DNA from 4 places in the Kribbella sp. CA-294648 genome. Region 1 is predicted to be linked to each of the others. Evidence: riboswitches for the same ligand, from Rfam matches in the RefSeq annotation. Region 1 holds a riboswitch; each other region holds the start of a gene.
The links. Region 1 has a riboswitch for cobalamin ahead of ACQPYM_RS40930 (CbtB domain-containing protein). Riboswitches for the same ligand answer to the same signal wherever they lie in the genome.
Positions count from the first base shown of each region.

Region 2: it holds a riboswitch for cobalamin, as region 1 does, so the genes downstream of both, ACQPYM_RS03260 (ABC transporter substrate-binding protein) here and ACQPYM_RS40930 (CbtB domain-containing protein) in region 1, are expected to answer to the same signal.
Region 3: it holds a riboswitch for cobalamin, as region 1 does, so the genes downstream of both, cobN (cobaltochelatase subunit CobN) here and ACQPYM_RS40930 (CbtB domain-containing protein) in region 1, are expected to answer to the same signal.
Region 4: it holds a riboswitch for cobalamin, as region 1 does, so the genes downstream of both, ACQPYM_RS18935 (magnesium chelatase subunit D family protein) here and ACQPYM_RS40930 (CbtB domain-containing protein) in region 1, are expected to answer to the same signal.

Region 1 is NZ_CP191981.1:8,578,031-8,583,149, reverse strand. It holds gene ACQPYM_RS40940 (MFS transporter) at 1-1,113, shown strand, start outside; gene ACQPYM_RS40935 (LysE family translocator) at 1,183-1,821, opposite strand; cobalamin riboswitch at 1,897-2,026, shown strand; gene ACQPYM_RS40930 (CbtB domain-containing protein) at 2,060-2,263, shown strand; gene ACQPYM_RS40925 (CbtA family protein) at 2,269-3,036, shown strand; gene ACQPYM_RS40920 (histidine phosphatase family protein) at 3,033-3,686, shown strand; gene ACQPYM_RS40915 (VOC family protein) at 3,720-4,097, opposite strand; gene ACQPYM_RS40910 (HEAT repeat domain-containing protein) at 4,197-4,883, shown strand; gene ACQPYM_RS40905 (HEAT repeat domain-containing protein) at 4,877-5,119, shown strand, end outside.
Region 2 is NZ_CP191981.1:668,888-674,006, reverse strand. It holds gene ACQPYM_RS03265 (FecCD family ABC transporter permease) at 1-813, opposite strand, end outside; gene ACQPYM_RS03260 (ABC transporter substrate-binding protein) at 810-1,844, opposite strand; cobalamin riboswitch at 1,852-2,035, opposite strand; gene ACQPYM_RS03255 (ribbon-helix-helix domain-containing protein) at 2,392-2,709, shown strand; gene ACQPYM_RS03250 (hypothetical protein) at 2,716-3,681, opposite strand; gene ACQPYM_RS03245 (thiamine pyrophosphate-dependent enzyme) at 3,693-5,119, opposite strand, start outside.
Region 3 is NZ_CP191981.1:3,975,692-3,980,810, reverse strand. It holds gene cobN (cobaltochelatase subunit CobN) at 1-2,975, opposite strand, end outside; cobalamin riboswitch at 3,013-3,144, opposite strand; gene ACQPYM_RS18915 (peptidoglycan-binding domain-containing protein) at 3,230-3,766, opposite strand; gene ACQPYM_RS18910 (hypothetical protein) at 3,860-4,081, opposite strand; gene ACQPYM_RS18905 (DUF222 domain-containing protein) at 4,643-5,119, shown strand, end outside.
Region 4 is NZ_CP191981.1:3,982,768-3,987,886, forward strand. It holds gene ACQPYM_RS18925 (hypothetical protein) at 1-25, opposite strand, end outside; gene surE (5'/3'-nucleotidase SurE) at 300-1,055, shown strand; cobalamin riboswitch at 1,274-1,404, shown strand; gene ACQPYM_RS18935 (magnesium chelatase subunit D family protein) at 1,625-3,769, shown strand; gene cobO (cob(I)yrinic acid a,c-diamide adenosyltransferase) at 3,769-4,383, shown strand; gene ACQPYM_RS18945 (cobyrinate a,c-diamide synthase) at 4,380-5,119, shown strand, end outside.

The DNA of each region.
Region 1 (5,119 bases):
ACCGCGTGGTTCCTGGTCGGCCTGATCCTTGCCGGATCCGCACCGACGATGGAGTTGCTGGTCGCCGGTCGGTTCATCCAGGGGTTCGGCGGCGGTCTGGTCACCGTCGCGCTGTACGTCGTCGTCGGTCACCTCTACCCGCCGGAGTTGCGGCCGAGGATCTTCGCTGCCTTCGCGACCGGCTGGGTCGTTCCGTCGCTGGTCGGACCCGCGGTCGCCGGGCTGATCGTCGAGCACGCCCACTGGCGGATCGTGTTCCTCGCAGTACCGGTGCTCGCTGTCCCGGCCGTTCTGGTCATGCGGCCGGGGCTGGCACGGATGAACGCCGGCACCGTCGTGCAGGCCGACCGGTCGATGTGGGATCGGCGAGCGTTGTGGGCGGTCGCGGCGGCGGTCGGGGTCGGTCTGCTCAGCTACGGCGGTCAGCAGAGCGGGGTGCTCCAGCCGATTCTGGTGGTGCTCGGGTTGATCGGTCTGGTTGGCTTCGTGCCGAAGCTGTTGCCGGTGGGAACGTTCCGGCTGGGCTCGGGACTGCCTTCGGTTGTTGCCCTGCGTGGGTTCGTCGCGGCGTCGGGATTCGGGGCTGAAGTGTTCCTGCCGTTGATGCTGACTCGCGAGCGGGGACTGTCGCCGTCGTACGCCGGGCTGGTGCTGACGGTCAGCGCGCTGTCCTGGACTGCGGCCACCTGGTACCGGGGCCGCCCGAAGCAGCCGTTCTCGCATGCGGTGTTCCTGCAGGCCGGGATGATCTCGATCGTGCTCGGCATCGTGACCGCGGCGCTCACGCTCAACCCGCACGTGCCGGTCGTTGTCGGCATCCTCGGCTGGAGCCTTGCCGGGCTCGGAATGGGAACCGTGTTCCCGACGCTGTCGGTGCTGGTGCTGGAGTACTCCAGCCGCGAAGAGCAAGGCACAAACAGCTCCGCACTACAGCTCAGCGACGCCCTGGCCACTGCCACTGTGCTGGCGGTCGGCGGTTCACTCTTCGCCGTCATCGAGCCGCATGCGCCCACAACGGCCTACCTGATCGCCTTCGGCCTGCCGGCTCTGCTGGCCTTGATCGGAGTTGTCGCGGGTCGCCGGACCGCTGCCACTCACAAAGGCTCCGAATAGCCGGGTGCTCCGGCCAGGCTGAGCGTGGCCGGAGCTTGAGTTGCCGGCTTTGTGAGTGGGGGCGGTCCGCTACTCCTTGGCGCCGGTGACTGCGATGCTGGCGCCGAGGCCGATGATCATCAGGCCGCCGGTGCCGCCGACCAGTTCCAGGCGGCGGGGTGAGCGGGCGAACCACTGGCGAGCCGTGCCGGCGGCCAGTGCCCACAGGCTGTCCGAGCACAGGGCGATCAGCATGAAGACCAGGCCGAGCAGCAGGATCTGCAGCGTCGCCGGGCCGGCGTTCTTGTCCACGAACTGTGGCAGCACGGCCGCGAAGAACACCGCCGTCTTCGCGTTGGTCAGACCGACCAGGAAGCCCTGCCGCAGGGCCCGACGAGCGCTGCCCGGCTTCACCCCGCTCGTCATCGCCTCCGCCAGCGACTTGCGGCTGCGGAAGGCGTGCACCCCGAGATAGACCAGGTACGCCGCGCCGACGAGTTTCACGATCGTCAGCGCCATCGTGCTGGCCGCGATCAGGGCGCCGAGCCCGAACGCGACGGCGAGCAGCATCACCGCGGCACCGGCGGTGTTGCCCAGCATGGTCAGTACTGCCTCACGCCGGCCGACCGCGAGGGCCCGGCCGACGATGAACAGCACGCTCGGACCGGGGACGACGATGATGACGAGGGCGGTGATCGCGAACGCGACCAGGTGATGGGTGGACGGCATCCAGCCAGCGTAGGCCAGCGGACCGGAGTACGGGTGACTTATCTCATCGGGCGCTCGTCGTCCGTTGACCCCGGTGGAACGGGGCCGCTACCTTGCCAGAGACAACCTGCGGTGCCATGAGGGAAACCGGTGAGAGACCGGTACGGCCGCGCCACTGTGAGCGAGCTTGCTCGTGAGTCAGGACGCTCGGGTACCAGCAGCCTTTCGAAAGGGACGCGCACTTCCCTAGGAGGTCTTCATGTCTGTACCCACGCCTGCCCGCTCGGTCGCCGTACCGGCTGTCTCGCCGCGGCTGCTCGCCACCGCTCTGCTCACCACCGGCCTGGCGCTCACGCTGGCCTACCTGGTGGCTTTCGACCAGGGTGCGATCTCGCAGTCCGGGATGTACCTGCACGAGCTGATGCACGACGGCCGTCACCTCCTCGGCGTGCCCTGCCACTGACCTTCATGCGCACCTTCGGATCCCTCCTGGTGCGCGGCCTGATCGTCGGTCTCTTCGCCGGCCTGCTGGCCGGAACCTTCGCGTATGTGACGGGCGAACCGCACATCGACTCCGCGATCGCGATCGAAGAGGCGGCCGGTGCCGCGCACACCCATGACGCCAACGGCAAGGCCATCCCGGCCGACCCGGGCGAAGAACCTCTCGTGAGTCGCGACGGCCAGCGGTTCGGGCTGTTCCTCGCGACGTCTTTGTACGGCGTGGCGCTCGGCGGCATCTTCGCTGTCGGCTACACCCTGCTGCGCCGACGCCTGCGCACACCCGGCGACTCGTACGCCGCTCTGGGGCTGGCCGCGGCCGGGTACGTCGGGATCGTGCTGGTGCCGTTCCTCAAGTACCCGCCGAACCCGCCGGCCGTCGGGGACCCCGAGACGATCACGCAGCGGACTGTCACCTATCTGCTGACGCTCGTGCTCGGCCTGCTCGCGGTCTGGGCCGGCGTCGCCGCGTCGCGCTGGTCGGCCCGCTTCGGGTCGGCTCCCTGGATCCGGATCGGCGCCGGTGCCGCCGCGTTCCTCGTGACAGTCGTCGCCGCGTACTTGATTCTGCCCGCGATCAACGAGGTTCCGGGGTCGTTCCCCGCTACGCTGCTCTGGAAGTTCCGGCTGGCCTCGCTGGGCACCCAGACCACACTCTGGCTGCTCCTCGGGCTCGGCTACGCGGCGGCGACCGACCGTCGTACGGGGAAGGTCGAACCTGAGGTGGTAGCCGCTTGACGTCGCTGACGCTGGTCGCGCACGCGCTGACCCCCGCCCTGCGGGGACTCGTCCTCGGCGGCGACGCCGAACCCGACCCCGCCGGCGTCGACGCCGCCCGCGAACTCAAGATCGACGCCGACGAGGTCTACGCCGGCCCAGAAACGGCCGCATTGCGCACTGCCGCGGCGCTCGGGCTGACACCTGTCGTGGTGCCGGCGCTGAGAGACCGCCAGTACGGCGAATGGTCCGGCCGAGAACTGGAGGAGTTGCTAGCAGCTTCGCCAGAGGCTGTCGCCGCCTGGCTGGACCGCCCACACACCGCCCCACCCGGCGGCGAAACCGAGAACGACGTCATCACCCGAGTAGCCGACTGGCTACGCGACCTGACCCAGGCGGACTCGTCGGAGTCCGCAGGCTCCTTTGGCGAAGCGGGCCGAGCCGACTCGCGCGGCCAGGATGGCGAAGCGGATGCCGCGGGGCCGATCGGCTCCCGGGGCCAGACGGAGCGTCGTACGGTCGCCGCGGTGGTGCATCCGGCAGTTGTGCGAGCGGCCGTGCTTTATGTCCTCGACGCACCCGCCGAGTCCCTCCGCCACGTCGACGTCCGCCCACTGTCCATCGTCCGACTCTCAGCCCACACCGGAACCTGGTCCCTGACCTTCGGCTGAGTCAGAGGCGGCGCGCGGGAGGTTGTCCCGGGGTCAGCTGGTGGCGGCGCGTTCGGCTGTGCTGCGGAGTACGCAGAATTCGTTGCCTTCGGGGTCGTGCATGACGACCCAGCCGGCGCCGTCGGGTTCGCGGCGGTCTTGGTAGATGGTGGCGCCGAGGGTCAGGAGCCACTCGACCTCCTCGTCGCGCGGGCCGTCCGGCACGAGGTCGAGGTGGAGGCGGTTCTTGACGGCCTTCTCGTCGTTGTTCTGTTCGAAGAGCAACTTCACCTCGGGCGTGTTCACCGCGGCGTACGGGTCACCCGGCTCGTCGTCCTCCGGTCGCTCGGCGCGCAGTACCTTCAGCCAGAAGCCGGCCAGCTCGTACGGGTCCTTGGCATCGAACGTCACAGTCCGCACAACAGAGGTCATGGCCCGACCTTGCCGCAGATGCCCGCGGCGCCGCCACCCGGTTTCACGTCAGCGCGTTGGCCGGGGTTGACCTTGACACTGTGACAAGGTCTTGAGTGGGTGTTGGAGGTGGTTGTCATCTACTCGCCACAGGGGAATGCGCGGTTGATCGAGGCGTTGGAGACCGGCGACTCGTCGGCGCGGCTTCGGGCCGTGATGGCGGTTGGGACGGAGCCCGACCCGGCGCTGGTCGACGCGTTGGTGGAGCGGTGTGCGGTCGAGTCCGACTTCTTTGTGCGGGACATGCTGACGTGGGCGTTGACCCGTCTGCCGTCGGAGATCACGGTGCCGAGGCTGGTCGCGGAGCTTCGGTCGGAGCGGGCTCAGGCGCGGAGTCAGGCGTTGCACACGTTGTCCAAGATCGGCGATCGGGATGTCTGGCCGTCGATCACGTCGTCGTTGCTGCGGGATGCCGATGATGAGGTCGCTCGGAGTGCGTGGCGTGCTGCGGTCATCCTCGTACCGGCTGGTGAGCGGCAAGCGTTGGCCGCGGAGCTGGCCACGCAACTCGGTCGTGGTGACCGGAATGTGCAACTCAGCCTCAGCCGAGCGCTCGTCGTACTGGGAGATCTGATCGAGCCGGTACTGCGGAAGGCGCTGGCGAGCGAGGATCCGAAAGCGCGGGCGCATGCTCGTGCAACCGAGATCCTTCTCCGCGATCCGGAAGCCGGTTTCGACCCTGCCGTTCACGAGGCGAAGCGGATTGCCGCGCTCGGGCCGGAGCCGGTCGAGGTAGCTGAGTGCTGATCGGTGAGGTGGCGCGCCGCTCGGGGGTGAGTAGCCGGATGCTCCGGCACTACGACTCCCTCGGGCTGGTGCGCCCGACCGGCCGGACTGTGGGCGGTTATCGCGAGTACTCCGAGGAGGACATCCGCCGGATCTTCCACGTGGAAAGCCTGCGAACGCTTGGACTGTCGCTCCGCCAGATCGGCCGTGCTCTGGAGGATCCCGCCTTCACCCCGTCCGCGTTGGTTGCCGACCTC
Region 2 (5,119 bases), 850 kb from region 1:
AGCCCTTGCCACATGCGGAACCGCGAGTCCGACGAAGGCGATGGGGCCGGCCATCGCGGTCGCAGTACCGGCGAGCAGTACGACGGCCAGCGCGGCTGTGAGGCGGACCAGACCGATCCTGGCTCCCAGCGTGACGGCGAGGTCGTCGCCGAGTGCCAGCTGGTTGAGCGAACGTCCGAGGGTCAACGCCAAGAAGATGCCGAGAGCAATGAACGGGAACGCCTGGGCGATGATCGCACTGGTTGCCATGGTCAACGAGCCGACGACCCAGAAGCGGAACTCGTTCAGGGTGGACAGATCCAGCAAGGTGATGGCCGAGGTCATCGACCCGAGCAGGGCCGTCACCGCGGCTCCCGCAAGAGCGAGCTTCACCGGGGTCGCACCGGCTCGGCCGGCCGAGCCGACGAGGTAGACGACGACTGTCGCGATCAGCGCGCCACCCATCGCGAACCAGACATAGCCGGTCAGCGACTGGACGCCCAGCAGACCGATCGCTGCCACCACTGCCAGCGCGGCGCCCGCGTTGACGCCGAGGATGCCGGGATCAGCCAGCGGATTCCTGGTGATCCCCTGCATCACGGCGCCGGCCAGGCCGAGTGCCGCGCCGGCCAGCAGGCCTGCCGCAGTACGGGGAAAGCGTAGGTAGCGGATCACCCGGTCCGTGTCCGATCCGGTGAAATCCGCCGCCGCGACGTAGACGTCGTGCGGTCCGAACCATTGGTTGCCTGCGACAAGCGAAAGCAGCACGACGGCCAGCAGCAACCCACAGGCCGCCAGCAGACCGGCGGCCCGGCCACCCCAGGACCGGGTCACTTGACCAGGTCGGGGTGGATCAGTTTCGCGATCAGTTCGGTGGAGTTGGCGCCGCGGACACCCGCCGAGTGATGGGCGAACAGCCACGGTACGACGCGCTTGTTCCGGACCGCCTTGAGATTGGCATACGCCGGATTGGCCAGGATCTTCTGGACATCCGGCTGGACCTGCGCCTCGGTCAGGGTGGCGTCGCAGCAGCCGCTGATCAGGATGTAGTCGGGGTCTCGCTTGATGAACTCTTCGACGCTGATCTTCACGTTCCGCTTCGAGGTCAGGTCGGCGAAGGCGTTCACCCCGCCGGCCTGCCGGATCAGCACGGTTCCGAAGTCCGGACCGCCCGACACGGTCACGCCACCGCCCTCCAGCCCGGGACGCAGGATCGCGACGGTCGGCTTCGGGGCTTTGGCGACCTTCGCCTCGACGGCAGCGATCCGCTTCTGCTGGTCGGCGATCACGGTCTCGGCCCGGTCGGAGACGTTGAAGAGCCGGCCGAGGTCGCGCAGGTCGGCGTACACATTGTCCATCGAGACGGTCGACGGGTCGATCGCCTCGTCGCCCTTGCCGTCCGCAGTCGGGCAGAGCGGGCTGAAGATCCACGTCCGCACGCCGAGATCGGAAAGGCTCTTCCGGCTGCCGAAGCTCGAGTCACTGCCCGCGCTGCTGAAGACGTCGTTGAATCCGGAGAGCACGAAGTCCGGCTCCTGGCTGAGCAGTTCCTCGCGACTTGGCAGGTTCTTGTAGTACTTGCGGTCCGTCTGCGTCGCGGCGTACTGCGGCAGCACGGTCGCATCCAGGTACGCCGTACCGACCAGCTGGTCCGAGATCCCCAGCGCGTGCGCCAGCTCGATGGCCGGCTGGTACGCCGCGAACACCCGCTTGGGCGGGCCGTCGACGGTGACGTCGATCCCGCAGTTCTTCACGGTGGTACTCGGGCCGGCCTTGGGGCCGGCTTTCGCGGCACCCCCGCAGCCGGTGACCAGGGACAGTACGACAACAGCAGCAGCCAGCGTTTTCACGCGCGCCTCCAGCACCTCGTGGACGGTGTGACACGTCGTGGCCGGTCTCCTGGCTGACGGGTACTGCGCTCGCGGGCCTGACCTTCCCAGTCATCGCTGACCAGTGGTCTCCACCCTGGAACAACCCACGAACATCCCGATCACAGTGGCGAGGGCCGCGCCGGCATCACACCGGCTTCCCGAACACCACGACCCCGCCAACCTAACCCACCTGCAACCCAGTCGCAGAACGGGCGGAACCCTAGACCGGTTCTGTATGACACAAGCTGAGTTTTGTAGTACATTACAGCGGTGGCAATCACGTGGGCACCCAGTGCGGACAAACACGGCATCGACCGCGAGGACGCCCTGCACGCCATAATGAACGCCTACTTCGTCCAGCGAGAGTTCGATGAACCCCGCCGCCGGCCAACATCCGGCCGACATTGTTCATCAGGCCGCCCCGGCAACTGGGCGGAGAGTTGCTGGAGGTCATGGTTGAGATCAATCCACCACGTGATCTGCACGTCTTTGACGTGATGGTTGCTCGGCGCAAGCATCTTGAGCGGATGGAGGAGGAGAGATGAGCGAGAAGGATTACGACGCGGTGGCCGAGTGGGCTGAGCACGACATGACCCTGGCGCGGGATGCGGAGAAGGGCCTGTGTGGTCAGGAGGCAGCCGCGTTCGGCCGGGAGCTGGTCGAGCGCTCACAGGGCGGCCGGCCGTCGATCGACCCCGATGCTGCCCCCGGAGAGAAGTCGCCGATCCGTCAGGTTCGGCTCCCTCGCGCTCTCAACGCAGACCTCGACGCGTTCGCCAGGAACCATCACCGCAACGCCAGCGATGTCCTGCGGGAAGCCCTCAGCGAGTATCTGGCGGCGCACAAAGACGCCAGCTGAAGGAATTCAGCGGTAGAGCGAGGAGGTGGCGAGGGCGAACTTGACCATGTCGTCCTTGTCGGCGGTGCCGGCGGGGAGGGGGACGAGTTCGACGATTTTGCTGGTGCCGATGCGGATGAGGGTGCGGCCGGTGGCGGTGTCTACGTAGCCCTCGTCGCCCAGGGGGATCGAGAGGGAGGTGGCGGCCTTGCGGGTGGGGGCGATGACGGCTTCCGCGTCGGCGACTCGGCGGGCAGTGGAGTAGAGGACGCGGGTCTTGGTGATCCAGCCGCAGACGATGTCGCCCAGGTCGGTCTGGCCGTCGCGCCGGATGGCCGCCTCCGTGCCCATTACCTTCGCGGCAGCCGGCGTGGCGCGTTCGCACTCCGGCCGGGTGATGAGCGGCCCCGGCTCCGGCAGCCCGTCCGCCTGCTGCGCCACCTCTTTGGCCAGTACTGCGTACTTCGCCAGCGTCGCAACCGGCCCGCTGACCTTGCGCAGCTTCCCGTCGAGCAGGAACACCACGAAACGACTGGTCCCGAACCCACCCTGCCCTACCGTCACCGGTTTGGCCGGCTCGCCCTTGGTGGCGTCGTACGCCTTGCGGGCCGCGGCAAGGTCCGCAGGGGTCGCCGGCATGACAGACGTGCCAACGCGCAGTACGGGACCGGTTGGGCTCGTGCTGAGCCCCAGCTGGCACACGTCGTACGTCGGGAAGCCGAACTCCGCCGGAGCCGGCTTCGGCTGGATCTGCACCACGGGGACGCCCAGAGTCGTCTGCACCAGCGTCTGGTCCATCCGCACGCACAGGGTGTCAGCCACCTTGGAGGTGGGCGGCGTACTCGGCGTCTCGCTCGGTGTAGGTGTCTGTGTCGGTGTGGTGCTGATGGAAACGAGTGGCGGCACACTGGGCGCGGTCTCCCCACCAGGACCGCCACAACCGGCCAACAACGCAGTACTGCCGAGCAGAGCCACCACCGAACGAGTACGCATGATCACAGAGCCTACTCGCGGCTCTCGACGAACTCCTTCGTCTTGGCGATCGCGAAGCCCCAGGTCTGCTGCACGGTCGGCGCCGGGGGAACCGAGATCTCGTCGGCATTGGTCAGTACGTCGATCAGCACCGGCCCAGGCGTCTTGAGTGCCTGCTCCACCGCACCCTCCACCTCACCGGGCTGCTCCACCCGGAAGCCGGTCAGCCCGATCGCCTTGGCGACCTCGGCGAAGTTCGGGTTGGCCAGCTCGGTCCCGTACTCCGGCAATCCGACCTGCTCCATCTCCAGCTTCACCATGCCGAGCCGGCCGTTGTTGAAGACCACCAGCTTGACCGGCAGCTCGTAGGACACCGCGGTGATCAGATCCCCCAGCAGCATCGATAGCCCGCCGTCACCGCAGAAGGCGACCACCTGCCGGTTGCGGTCCAGCGCCGACATCCCGAGCGCCTGCGGCATCGCGTTGGCCATCGAGCCCAGGTTGTACGAGCCAACCAGCCGCCGGTCGCCGCGCATCCGCACGAACCGCGACAGCCAGACCGTCGACATCCCGGTATCGGTGGTGAACAACGCATCGTCGGCCGCGTGCCGGTCAACCGCGGCCGCCAGCAGCTCGGGCCGGATCCGGGCATCCGGGTTGTCCACCTTGCGCCGCAGCAGCCCCTTGGGCTTGCGGTCGAAGGCAGGGTCGGTGAACTGCTGCTGCCGCTTCCGCCAGGCGGCGTACGACGCTCTGGCCTTGTCCAGGTGACCCGTGTCGGTCTTCTGCTCCAGGAGTGGCAGCAACTGCGCCAGGGTCGGCTGCGCGTGGCCGACCAGCCCGTGGTCGGCCGTGACCCGCCTACCGATGTGGTCGCCCCGCAGATCCAGCTGTACGACGGTCTTCCCGGTCGGCAGGAAGTCGCGGTACGGGAAGTCAGTCCCGACCAGGAACAGCACGTCGCAGCCGTCGAAGGCCACCTTGGTCGCATGGTTGCCGATCAGCCCGGACTGGCCGACCTCCTGCGGCAGGTACTCCTCGAAGCGCTCCTTGGCCTTCAGCGTGAGCACAGCGGGCGCTGCCAGCGTGCTAGCAAGCTGCTGCACCTCCGCCAGCGCCTCCCGCGCCCCGATGCCGACCAGCAGCGTCACCTTGTCAGCAGCGTTGAGCACAGCCGCGACCTTCTGGAGCTCCGCTGCATCCGGCACAGTGTTCGAGGCAGGCTCGAGGAACCGCGGTACAGGCGTGTCCTTCGGTACATCGAGGCCGCCCACGTCGCCGGGAATCGACAGTACTGCGACCCCACGCTCGGCCAGAGCCGTGTTGACCGCCTGCTCGATCAGGCCGGGCGCCTGCTCGGGAGTCGACACAGTTGCGCTGAACACGGCGACATCCGAGAACAGCACATCGTTGTTGACCTCCTGGAAGTAGTCGCTGCCGATCTCCTCGCGCGGCACCT
Region 3 (5,119 bases), 4.2 Mb from region 1:
CCCGCAGCAACGTCGGCGTCGACGTGCGCCTTCAGGTAGTTGCTCGCGGCATCTTCATCGAGCGCGGCCACAGTACGGACGGCTTCATCGAGCAGTGAGACGACGTGGGGGAAGGCGTCGCGGAAGAAGCCGGAGATGCGGATCGTCACGTCGACCCGTGGTCGCCCGAGCTCGTCGAGCGGGACGACCTCGAAACCGGTCACCCGCCGGGACGCCTCGTCCCAGACCGGGCGGCAGCCCAGCAACCAGAGCACCTCGGCGAGGTCGTCGCCCTGGGTGCGCATCGCGGACGTCCCCCAGATGGTCAGGCCGACCGACCGCGGCCACTCCCCCGTCTCGGACTTGTGCCTGGCGAGCAACGAGTCGGCCAGCGCGACGCCGACGTCCCACGCGTTGCGGCTCGGGATCGCCTTCGGGTCGACCGCGTAGAAGTTGCGGCCGGTCGGCAGGACGTTCACCAGACCACGAGTCGGCGACCCGGACGGGCCGGCTTCGACGAAACGGCCGGCCAGCGCGCGCAGTACGTTGGTCAGCTCGTCACCGGTCCGCGCGAGCCGCGGTACGACCTCGTCTGCAGCGAACTGCAACGACGCCTGGACCTGCGGCGCCTCGCGGCCGAGCACCTCCGCGATGACGACGGGCACCTTGCCGGCATCCCACGAGAGTGTCTCCATGCCCACAACGAGCTTGCGCGCAACGGATTCCAGCAGGTCGACGCCGTCAGCTCCGCTCACCGCAGGAAGGTCCGCCAGCGTCGCCAGGTCAGCGAGCTCCGGTACTGCGGCTCCGGGGTCCGCCAGCATCGCGGCCTCGTCGACTCCGAAGGTCTTTGCGAGTGCCGCGCGCAGACCGGGCACTGCGCCCGAGACGCCGCCCCACATCTGCTGCGCACGCAGTACGGCGAGAACGAGGTTGACCCGCGCTTCGCCGGCCGGCCCGCCGCCGAGGATGTGCAACCCGTCGCGGATCTGCACGTCCTTGATCTCGCAGAGGTAGCCGTCGAGGTGCAGGACGAACTCGTCGAACTCCTCGTCCTCCGGCTTCTCGGAGGTGTGCAGGTCGTGATGCAGCTGAGCCGCCTGGATCAGGGTCCAGATCTGCGCGCGCAGGGTCGGTACCTTGTCCGGGTCGAGCGCCGAGACGGTGGCGTACTCATCGAGCAAGTACTCCAGCTTGGCCATGTCGCCGTACGTCTCGGCCCGCGCCATCGGCGGTACGAGGTGGTCGACGATGACGGCGTGGCCGCGACGCTTGGCCTGCGTGCCCTCACCCGGGTCGTTGACGATGAACGGGTAGACGAGCGGAAGGTTCCCCAGTACTGCGTCCGGCGCGCAGTCGGCCGCCATGCCGATGCCCTTGCCCGGCAGCCATTCGAGCGTGCCGTGCTTGCCGAGGTGAACGACCGCGTGTGCGCCGAAGCCGCCTTCCTCCTCGGGCGCTTCCAGCCAGCGGTACGCCGCGAGGTAGTGGTGCGAGGGCGCCATGTCCGGGTCGTGGTAGATCGCGACCGGGTTCTCGCCGAAACCGCGGGGCGGCTGAATCATCAGGACGACGTTGCCGAACTGAAGGGCTGCCAACGCGATCGCCGGCTCCGGACCGGACTGGTCGACGTACAGGGAACCGGGCGCCTCACCCCAGGCCTCGATCATTGCCTGCTGCAACGTTTCTGGGGTCTTGCTGAACCATTTGGCGTAGGTGGAGAGCGGGATCTTCGCGACCGCGCCTTCGAGCTGGTCGTCGGTCAGCCAGTCGACGTCGTGACCGCCCGCCGCGATGAGCCGGTGGATCAGGCCGTCAGCGCCGTCCGCGCCCTGCAGGTCGTCGAGGTTGAGGTCCGGGCCGAGGTCGTAGCCGGCGTCCTTGAGCTGGCCGAGCAGGACGACGGCCGAGGCCGGGGTGTCCAGGCCGACTGCGTTGCCGATGCGCGCGTGCTTGGTCGGGTACGACGAGAGGACGAGTGCGAGCTTCTTGTCCTTGGGCTCGACGTGCCGGAGCTTCGCCTGGCCGACCGCGATACCGGCGAGCCGGGCGCAACGCTCCTCGTCGGGCGCGTAGCTGGCGATGCCCTCGGCGTCGTACGCCTTGAACGAGAACGGGATCGTGATCAGCCGTCCGTCGAACTCCGGGATCGCGACCTGCGTGGCGGCGTCGAGCGGGCTGATCGCGGCGTCGCTCTCGAGCCACTGCTCACGGGTCGAGGTCAGCGCGAGCCCTTGGATCAAGGGGATGTCGAGTGCGGCGAGCGCGCCCGCGTCCCAGGAGTCGTCGCCACCGGCTGTCGCGTTGGAAGCGACCGTGCCGCCTGCTGCGAGGAGGGTGGTGACCAGGACGTCGCATTCGCGGAGGTGTTGGAACAGCTCCGCGTTGTCCTCGTGGGTGGGGTCGAGGCCGCGCAGCGTTCCGCAGTACACGGGGAGAGGTTGCGCGCCGGCCTCCTCGATCGCGTCGGCCAGGGCGTCCACGAAGGCGGTGTTGCCGGAGATCTCGTGCGCGCGGTAGTAAACGATGCCGACCACTGGGCGGGTGTCTTTGGTGTATTTGCGGCCGGCGCGGATCCCGTAGGTCGGGAGCGTCTTGGGCGGGTCGAAGGCGTCGCCGGTGAGCAGGAGGGTGTCTTTGAGGAAGCCGGCCAGGTTGCCGAGGTTCTCGGAGCCGCCCTCGCGGAGGTAGCCGAGCGCTTCGGTGACAGCGCCCGCCGGGACGGTGGAGAGCGACATGAGCTCGGCGTCCGGGGCCGCCTCGCCGCTGAGCACGACGGTGGGGATACCCGAGGCGATGACCGCGTCGAGCCCTTCCTCCCAGGCGCGGCGACCACCGAGCAGGCGGACCACTACGACCTCGACGCCGTCGAGGAGAGTGGGGAGCTCCGCCAGGTCGACGCGGGCAGGGTTGGCGACCTTCCAGCCTGCCTGCGCCTGCGAGGCGGCCAGCAGATCGGTATCGGCAGTGGAGAGCAGCAAAAGGTTCGCGGGCACGCGCGGCCGGTCCTTCCTCGGGGTGTCCACGCCCCAGGTGGCAGGTACGACAGCAGCAGTTCCTGACTCCCACGCAAGCGCGGTCACAGTGGCGGGACCGTCCCGGACTCACACCGGGTTCCTGCTCAAGCCGTCGATGACGTGGGTGACTCTAGCCGACCCACCCGCCGGCTACTCCGCCACGGTCGCCCCACACGAAAAGCGTGTGTGCCCCCGGGACTGGGCGCACACGCCGCGGACGGGTGCCTAGATCATTACGCCCACGTGACCGGCACCTTCAGGTACATGCACCAGTTCCCACTGCCGTTGTTGGCGCGGGCCTTCATCTTGCTGCGGGTCGCCGGGCCGTACGATCCGTCGGCGGTCACACCTATGTACGACTGCACGGTCTCCAACGCCGCCTCGGTGGCGGAACCGAACTGCCCGTCCACAGCGAGCGCCGTGCTGAACTTCTTGACGCCGCCACTCAAGGGGCGTGGCCCGTAGCACTCGTTGAGAGTCAACTGGAGCTGTCGGACCCCATCGCCGCTCGTACCCCGGTAGAGATGGCAGTCCAGGCTCCTGTGGGTTGCCGACCTCCAGGTCGGCACGACGTTCGCGCCGTTGCTGACGTTCTTGACTCGTCCATAGGTGCCGCAGACGACGCCCGCCTGGGCGGGACCTGCGGCCACGAGGGATCCGGCCGCGCCAACGGCCGAGACCATGCAGATCATCAGGATCTTCCGTGGAGCTTTCTTCAACCGGAGCAGACCGCCGAAGATCGCTGTGAGCTTGGTGCTGAACGTTCGCATCGACATGATCCTCTGTGAGAGACAGGCAACACCGCGAACCTATGCACACCCACTTTCCACTCGATTTCTGTTCGCTTTCCACTGAGGATTGAGTCAGCCCCGCGATCGCCCTGGTGCCGGCCCGACGATCGCGTCCTCCGCACGACCGGCGAGCCCGGTGCTGGATCGAGCGAGCTTGGTGCCGGATGCGGTGAGCTTGGTGCTGGATGCGGTGAGCTTGGTGCCGGATGCGGTGAGCCCGGCGAGGAGATCGACCATCGCGATGGGCCATCCGATGAGCCGGCCAACTTGGAGCTGACGTGCCAGCCGTGTCACCGGCGCAAGTCGGCGACGAAGGTCGTGCGGGTCAGCAGCGCCTCGGTCTGGCGGATGCAATGGCGCTGCGGGATCTCTGGGAACAGGCGGCCCTCGCGCTGCGCCCGGCGGCGACCCGGCGACCCCGGCGACCCCGGCGACTGGAGCCTGACCTGGTGGGCCTGACGCGGGTTCGCCGCCGTCGACGGGTGACAATCCGCCCGATACGTTGATCGTCCGGTTGGCGGCGGCGTACGGGATCCAGGGTTGCTCAAGTTCCCCTAGATGGCGTCGGCGCGGCTGCGGGACGAGCCGCTGAACTGGTCGATCCGGCTCCTCGGGTGGGCACGCAGGACGGTGCTGACCGCGGACGACTACCTCTCCGCGTACGTCTTGGAGTGGACGCTGCACCACCTAGGTATAGCGACGGAGAATGCTTGCCATAAGCAACATTAGCCGGTTACCCACAGACGGAGGCCTCCTTGTGCACAACTTGGCCAGTTCCTGCCAACTCCGATTCTCCTTATAAACAAGGCGGCATGAGCACAGAAACTGTCGGAGGCATTGTCTAGAGTTTGCTGCATGGAGACCACGCAGCTACTCCCACCGTCGAGGCTCGGTGACAGCGACCTGCTGTCCACCCTCGACGCGGTCGAGGCTGCCCTCTCCACTCTGACCACGTACCGCCTGCAGTTGGTCGCCGACTTCGACCAGCGCGGCCTCGCGAGCGAACACGGCGCCCGCGACACCATCGAGTTCTTGTCGCTGCGTCACCACCGCAACCGCCGCGAGATCAAGCAAGACCTCACGACCGCCGAGGCGCTCCGCAGCTACACCGCCGTCACCGCCGCCCTGCCCGACCCGGCAGCACCCGCCGACCCGACACCCACCACCCCCGACGCCCCGGCCCCGGCCCTGGTGTTGAACCCGGGCCAGGCCGCAGCCATCGTCACCACCTTGGAGAAGGCCCCGGCGTCGGTGCCGGACGAGTTGTTGCGGGTGGCCGAGGAGCAGATGATCGAAGCCGCTCAGCTGCTCACGCCGGACGGGCTGCTGGGT
Region 4 (5,119 bases), 4.2 Mb from region 1:
CAGTACGCCGTTGGAATGTGGGCATTGGGGGCCTCCGAGGAGTGGGCGGGCGGAGCGCCGGGGGTGGGTAGGCGGAGCGCCAGGATGGGCGGCAACCGCTTTCCGGCGTCTCGGATTGTTCCGACGTGCTCACTCGGGCGTCAAGCGTTCGTAACCGGTTGATCACCAGGAGTGTTGGCCGGATCCGGACATCTCGTCTCGCGGCGCGGCGTACGGGACAGCCCGCTTGCCTGGGTGAGGCGGTTTCCGGGGTGGCGCGAGTCGGCGCGGAGGCGTCCGGGGTGTGGTTGGGTTGAGGTATGGCGCCCGAACAGTTGCGAGTCCTGGTCACCAACGACGACGGTTACGAGTCCCTGGGCATCCAGGCGCTCGCCGCGGCCATCGAGGAGGCCGGCCACGAAGTCCAGGTGGTGGCGCCTTGGGACGATCAGAGTGGGGTCGGATCGTCGCGGGCCCGGATGATCGGCCGGCGGATCGCGTCGAAGGTCGGCGAGAACGGGTTCGTCGGGATCGACGGGACACCGGGGATCGCGGTGACACTGGCCCGGCTGGGCGCCTTCGGGCCGCCGCCGGACATCGTTGTGTCCGGCATCAACCACGGCCACAACATCGGCCCGATCCTGCACTCCGGCACCGTCGCCGCCGCGCTGACAGCCGCCACCCAAGGGCTGTCCGGGCTCGCGATCAGCATCGACTCCGAGGATCCCTCGTACTTCGAAACCGCGGGCACCGTCGCCGCGGAAGCGCTCACCTGGCTGCGGGACCAGCCGGTCGGCACGGTGATCAACGTCAACGTGCCCGACGTACCGGTGAGCGAACTCAAAGGCGCCCGCTGGGCCCGACTGGCGCCGTACGAACGCTCCCGCCTGGTCCTCGAAACAACCCCGACCGGCGACCAGCTCATCACCCTGCGAACCCTCCCACCCCCCACCGAACCCGACACCGACGAGACCCTCCTCCTGGCCGGCTACATCACCGTCACCCCCCTCACCGGCGTAGGCGAACTCCCCGGCGACTCAGCGGCCACCCACCTCTCAGCCGCCTTCACCAACTAGACCCCTCGCGGCGATTCCCGCCGCTGCCGGCGGGATGGGGCGGCAGCTCCGTCGCCGCTCGGCGAGAGCCGCATCCCCGCAGCCCCTCGGGTGTGGGCGGACCGTCGGCGCGGGCTGCTCACCTGCTGGGCACCCCGACGGAGCCGGCAGGGTGGTTTTGTCGTCTGTCGGTGATGACGCTCACCTGCTCCGGGCGGTCCGGCGTGTGGGTGGTGTGGAATGATCGCCGGGACGGTTGTGGAGGAACACCGGTGACGGCCCTGTCGGGGCTGGATTCCGGGGCGGTCCCGCCACTGTGACCGGGCTCAGGCCCGGAAGCCAGGACATCCGCGATCGTCCGTCAGGGAGCGCTCTCCGCGCGCCCGGCGTGCCAAGTGCCGAGGCGGGCGTGGACACCCGCAGGACGAAGGGAACCACCGCCCATGCGGTCTGCTCCGACAAATCCCAGCTCACCCGACGGCCGCCCGGCGCCGACCGGGTCCGGCACTCCGATCGCGACGGAGCCCGGCTCGTCCAGCGGCCGTCCGGTGGCGGCGGTGTCGAGCTCCTTCAGCGGCCGGCCGGTGTCGATGGGATTTCCGTTCACCGCTGTGGTCGGGATGGAGGATCTTCAGCTTGCGTTGATCCTCGCGGCGGTCTCGCCGGCGATCGGTGGCGTGCTGATCCGCGGCGAGAAGGGTACGGCGAAATCGACGGCCGTCCGCGCGCTGACCGAGCTCCTCCCGCCCGTCGAGGTGATCGAGGGCTGCCGCTTCTCCTGCGACCCCATCGCCCCCGACCCCACCTGCCCGGATGCCCCCCACTCGGCGCCAACCGACCGCCTTCACGCCGAGGCGCAGTTGACGGCGGTTTCGCGACCGGCTCGCCTGGTTGAGTTGCCGGTCGGGGCCACCGAGGATCGTGTTCTCGGCTCGTTGCACCTCGAGCGAGCACTCTCCGAAGGCGTCACGGTCTACGAACCCGGCCTGCTCGCGGCCGCGCATCGCGGGCTCCTGTACGTCGACGAGGTCAACCTCCTGCACGACCACCTGGTCGACGTACTGCTCGACGCCGCCGCGATGGGTCGCGCGACCGTCGAGCGCGACGGCGTCTCGATCACCCACCCGGCGAGCTTCGTCCTCGTCGGCACGATGAACCCAGAAGAGGGCGAACTCCGCCCGCAACTGCTCGACCGCTTCGGTCTCACCGTCGACGTGGTCGCCAGCCGCGACCCGGCCGTCCGCGTCGAGGTGATGCGCGCCCGGCTCGCCTACGAAGCGGACCCGATTGCCTTCATCAGCAAGTACTCCGGTGCGCAGGCCGAACTGTCCGAGCGCATCGCCAAGGCCAAGTCCCGCCTCGCGGACGTCATCCTCACCGACGCCGCGCTGCGCCAGATCGCCGAGATCTGCGCTTCGTTCGACGTCGACGGGATGCGCGCGGACCTGGTCACCGCCCGTACTGCGATCGCCCACGCCGCCTGGTCGGGCCGGACCGTCGTCGAGGTGGAAGACGTCCGCGCCGCCGCGAAACTCGCCCTCCCGCATCGCAAGCGCCGCAACCCCTTCGACGCTCCCGGCCTGGACGACGAGCAACTCGAACAAGCCATCCAGAACAGCACTCCACCAGACCCCGACCCGGACGACGACCCCGACGGCGGCGGCCCAGACGGCGGCGACTCAGGCGGCGGCGGCTCAGGCGGAGGCCCGGACGGCGACTCCAAGGGCGACGGCCCCGAGACGCCGCCAGGAGCAGACAACGACGACAGCGCCGACGATCCGGCGAGCCCCGACAATCGAGCCGACGCCTCACGCGCATCGACCGACGCCGACTCGGGGGAGCCGGACCGCGTCCCGGGGCAGCCCGGCGAGAACGCTGACGGCGCCAACTCCGGTGCCGCGCCGACGGGCGAGGTGGCCGCCAGTTCCACGCCGTACAAGGCTCGTCTGCTGAGTGTCCAAGGTGCCGGAGCCGGTGTTGCCGGACGGCGTTCGAGGGCGTTGACCGAGGTCGGCCGCGTGGTCGGCGACCGTGCCCGTGTCGGTCGCGAATCGGGCCGTCCGCACCTCCTCGCGACCATCCGCAGCGCCGCTGCCCACCAGCACACTCGCGGTCGCAAAGGACCCGGTCTCGCCGTCCGCACCTCCGACGTACGGCTCGCGGTCCGCGAAGGGCGCGAAGGCAATCTCGTCCTCTTCTGCGTCGACGCCTCCGGCTCGATGGGCACGAAGAAGCGGATGACCGAGGTGAAGACCGCGATCGTCTCGCTCCTGCTCGACGCCTACCAGCGCCGCGACACGGTCGGCCTGGTCACCTTCGCCGGAGCCGACGCGACCGTCGCCCTTCCGCCGACGGGCAGCGTCGAAGCCGCAGTACGGCGGCTCGAATCGCTGCCGACCGGTGGTCGCACCCCGCTGGCAGAGGGCCTGCTGAAAGCTTCCGACGTACTGCGAATCGCCGCGATCCGCGATCCGCGTCGCCGGCCCTTGCTGGTGCTCGTGACGGACGGCCGGGCGACGGCCGGCGACAAGGCATTTGCGAAGGCGAAGCAGGCGGCCGGATGGCTGGCTCAGCAGGGGATCGCGTCGGTCGTGGTCGACTGCGAGCCGCGTCGTGGCGTCCGGCTCGGGCTCGCCGCGGAACTCGCCGCCGACCTCGGCGCGGAGTACCTGGACCTGGGAGAAGTTGCCGCGGGCAATCTTGTTCGCGCCGTCACCGATCGGAGCGCCGCCTGATGCCGCAGGGACAGCCGAGTGTCGTACCGCAGGACGGGCTGACCACCCGGCAGCGCCGGAACCGGCCGCTGCTGATGGTGCACACCGGGGAGATGAAGGGGAAGTCGACCGCGGCGTTCGGGATGGCGCTGCGCGGCTGGAACCAGGGCTGGAACATCGGCGTCTTCCAGTTCGTCAAGAGCGCGAAGTGGAAGGTCGGCGAGGAGGGTGCCTTCAAGGCGCTCGGACAGTTGCACGAGGCAACGGGCCGGGGCGGGCCGGTCGAGTGGCACAAGATGGGCGAGGGCTGGAGCTGGTCGCGCAAGGCCGGCTCCGAGGAGGACCACGCCGCCGACGCGCTCGAGGGCTGGCGGGAGATCCAGCGCCGGATCGCCGCAGAGACGCACGATCTGTACGTGCTGGACGAGTTCACCTACCCGATGAAATGGGGCTGGGTCGACGTCGACGAGGTGGTCGAGACGCTGACGTCGCGGCCGGGCCACCAGTACGTCGTGATCACCGGCCGGAACGCGGACCAGCGACTGCTCGACGCCGCCGACCTGGTCACCGAGATGACCAAGATCAAGCACCCGATGGACGCCGGCCAGAAGGGCCAGAAGGGCATCGAGTGGTGACTGCGCGGGTTGTGGTGGCGGCGCCGTCTTCGGGCGCTGGGAAGACGACAGTGGCCGTCGGCTTGATGGCTGCGCTGCGCCGGTCCGGGCATGTGGTGGCGGGATTCAAGGTCGGGCCGGACTACATCGATCCCGGCTTCCATGCGGTGGCGACCGGCAGGCCCGGGCGGAATCTCGATCCGATGTTGTCGGGCGAGGAGCGGGTCGCGCCGCTGTTCGCGCATGGGTGCGCCGGGGCTGACATCGCTGTGGTCGAAGGGGTGATGGGCCTTTACGACGGCGCTCTCGGCACCGAAGGCTTCTCGTCCACCGCGCACGTCGCGAAGTTGCTGCAGGCACCGGTTGTGCTGGTGGTCGACGCGTCCGCGGCCGGCCGGAGCGTCGGGGCGGTCGTCCAGGGGTTTGTGGCCTTCGACACCGGTGTCCGGATCGTCGGCGTGATTCTCAACAAGGTCGGGTCGGACCGGCACGAGGCCGAGGTCCGGGCCGGCGTCGCGCCGACCGGCGTACCGGTGCTCGGCGTACTGCGCCGGGACACGCGGCTGACCGTTCCGAGTCGGCACCTCGGTCTTGTGCCGGCCGACGAGCAGCGCGAGCAGGCTTCGGCGGCCGTCGACGCGGCGGCTGAGCTGGTTCGCCAAGGGGTCGATCTGGAAGCGTTCATCGCTGCCGCACGGGCAGCGGCACCGCTCGACGTGGTCCCTTGGGAACCATCGGCCGAGGTCGCGCCGGCCGA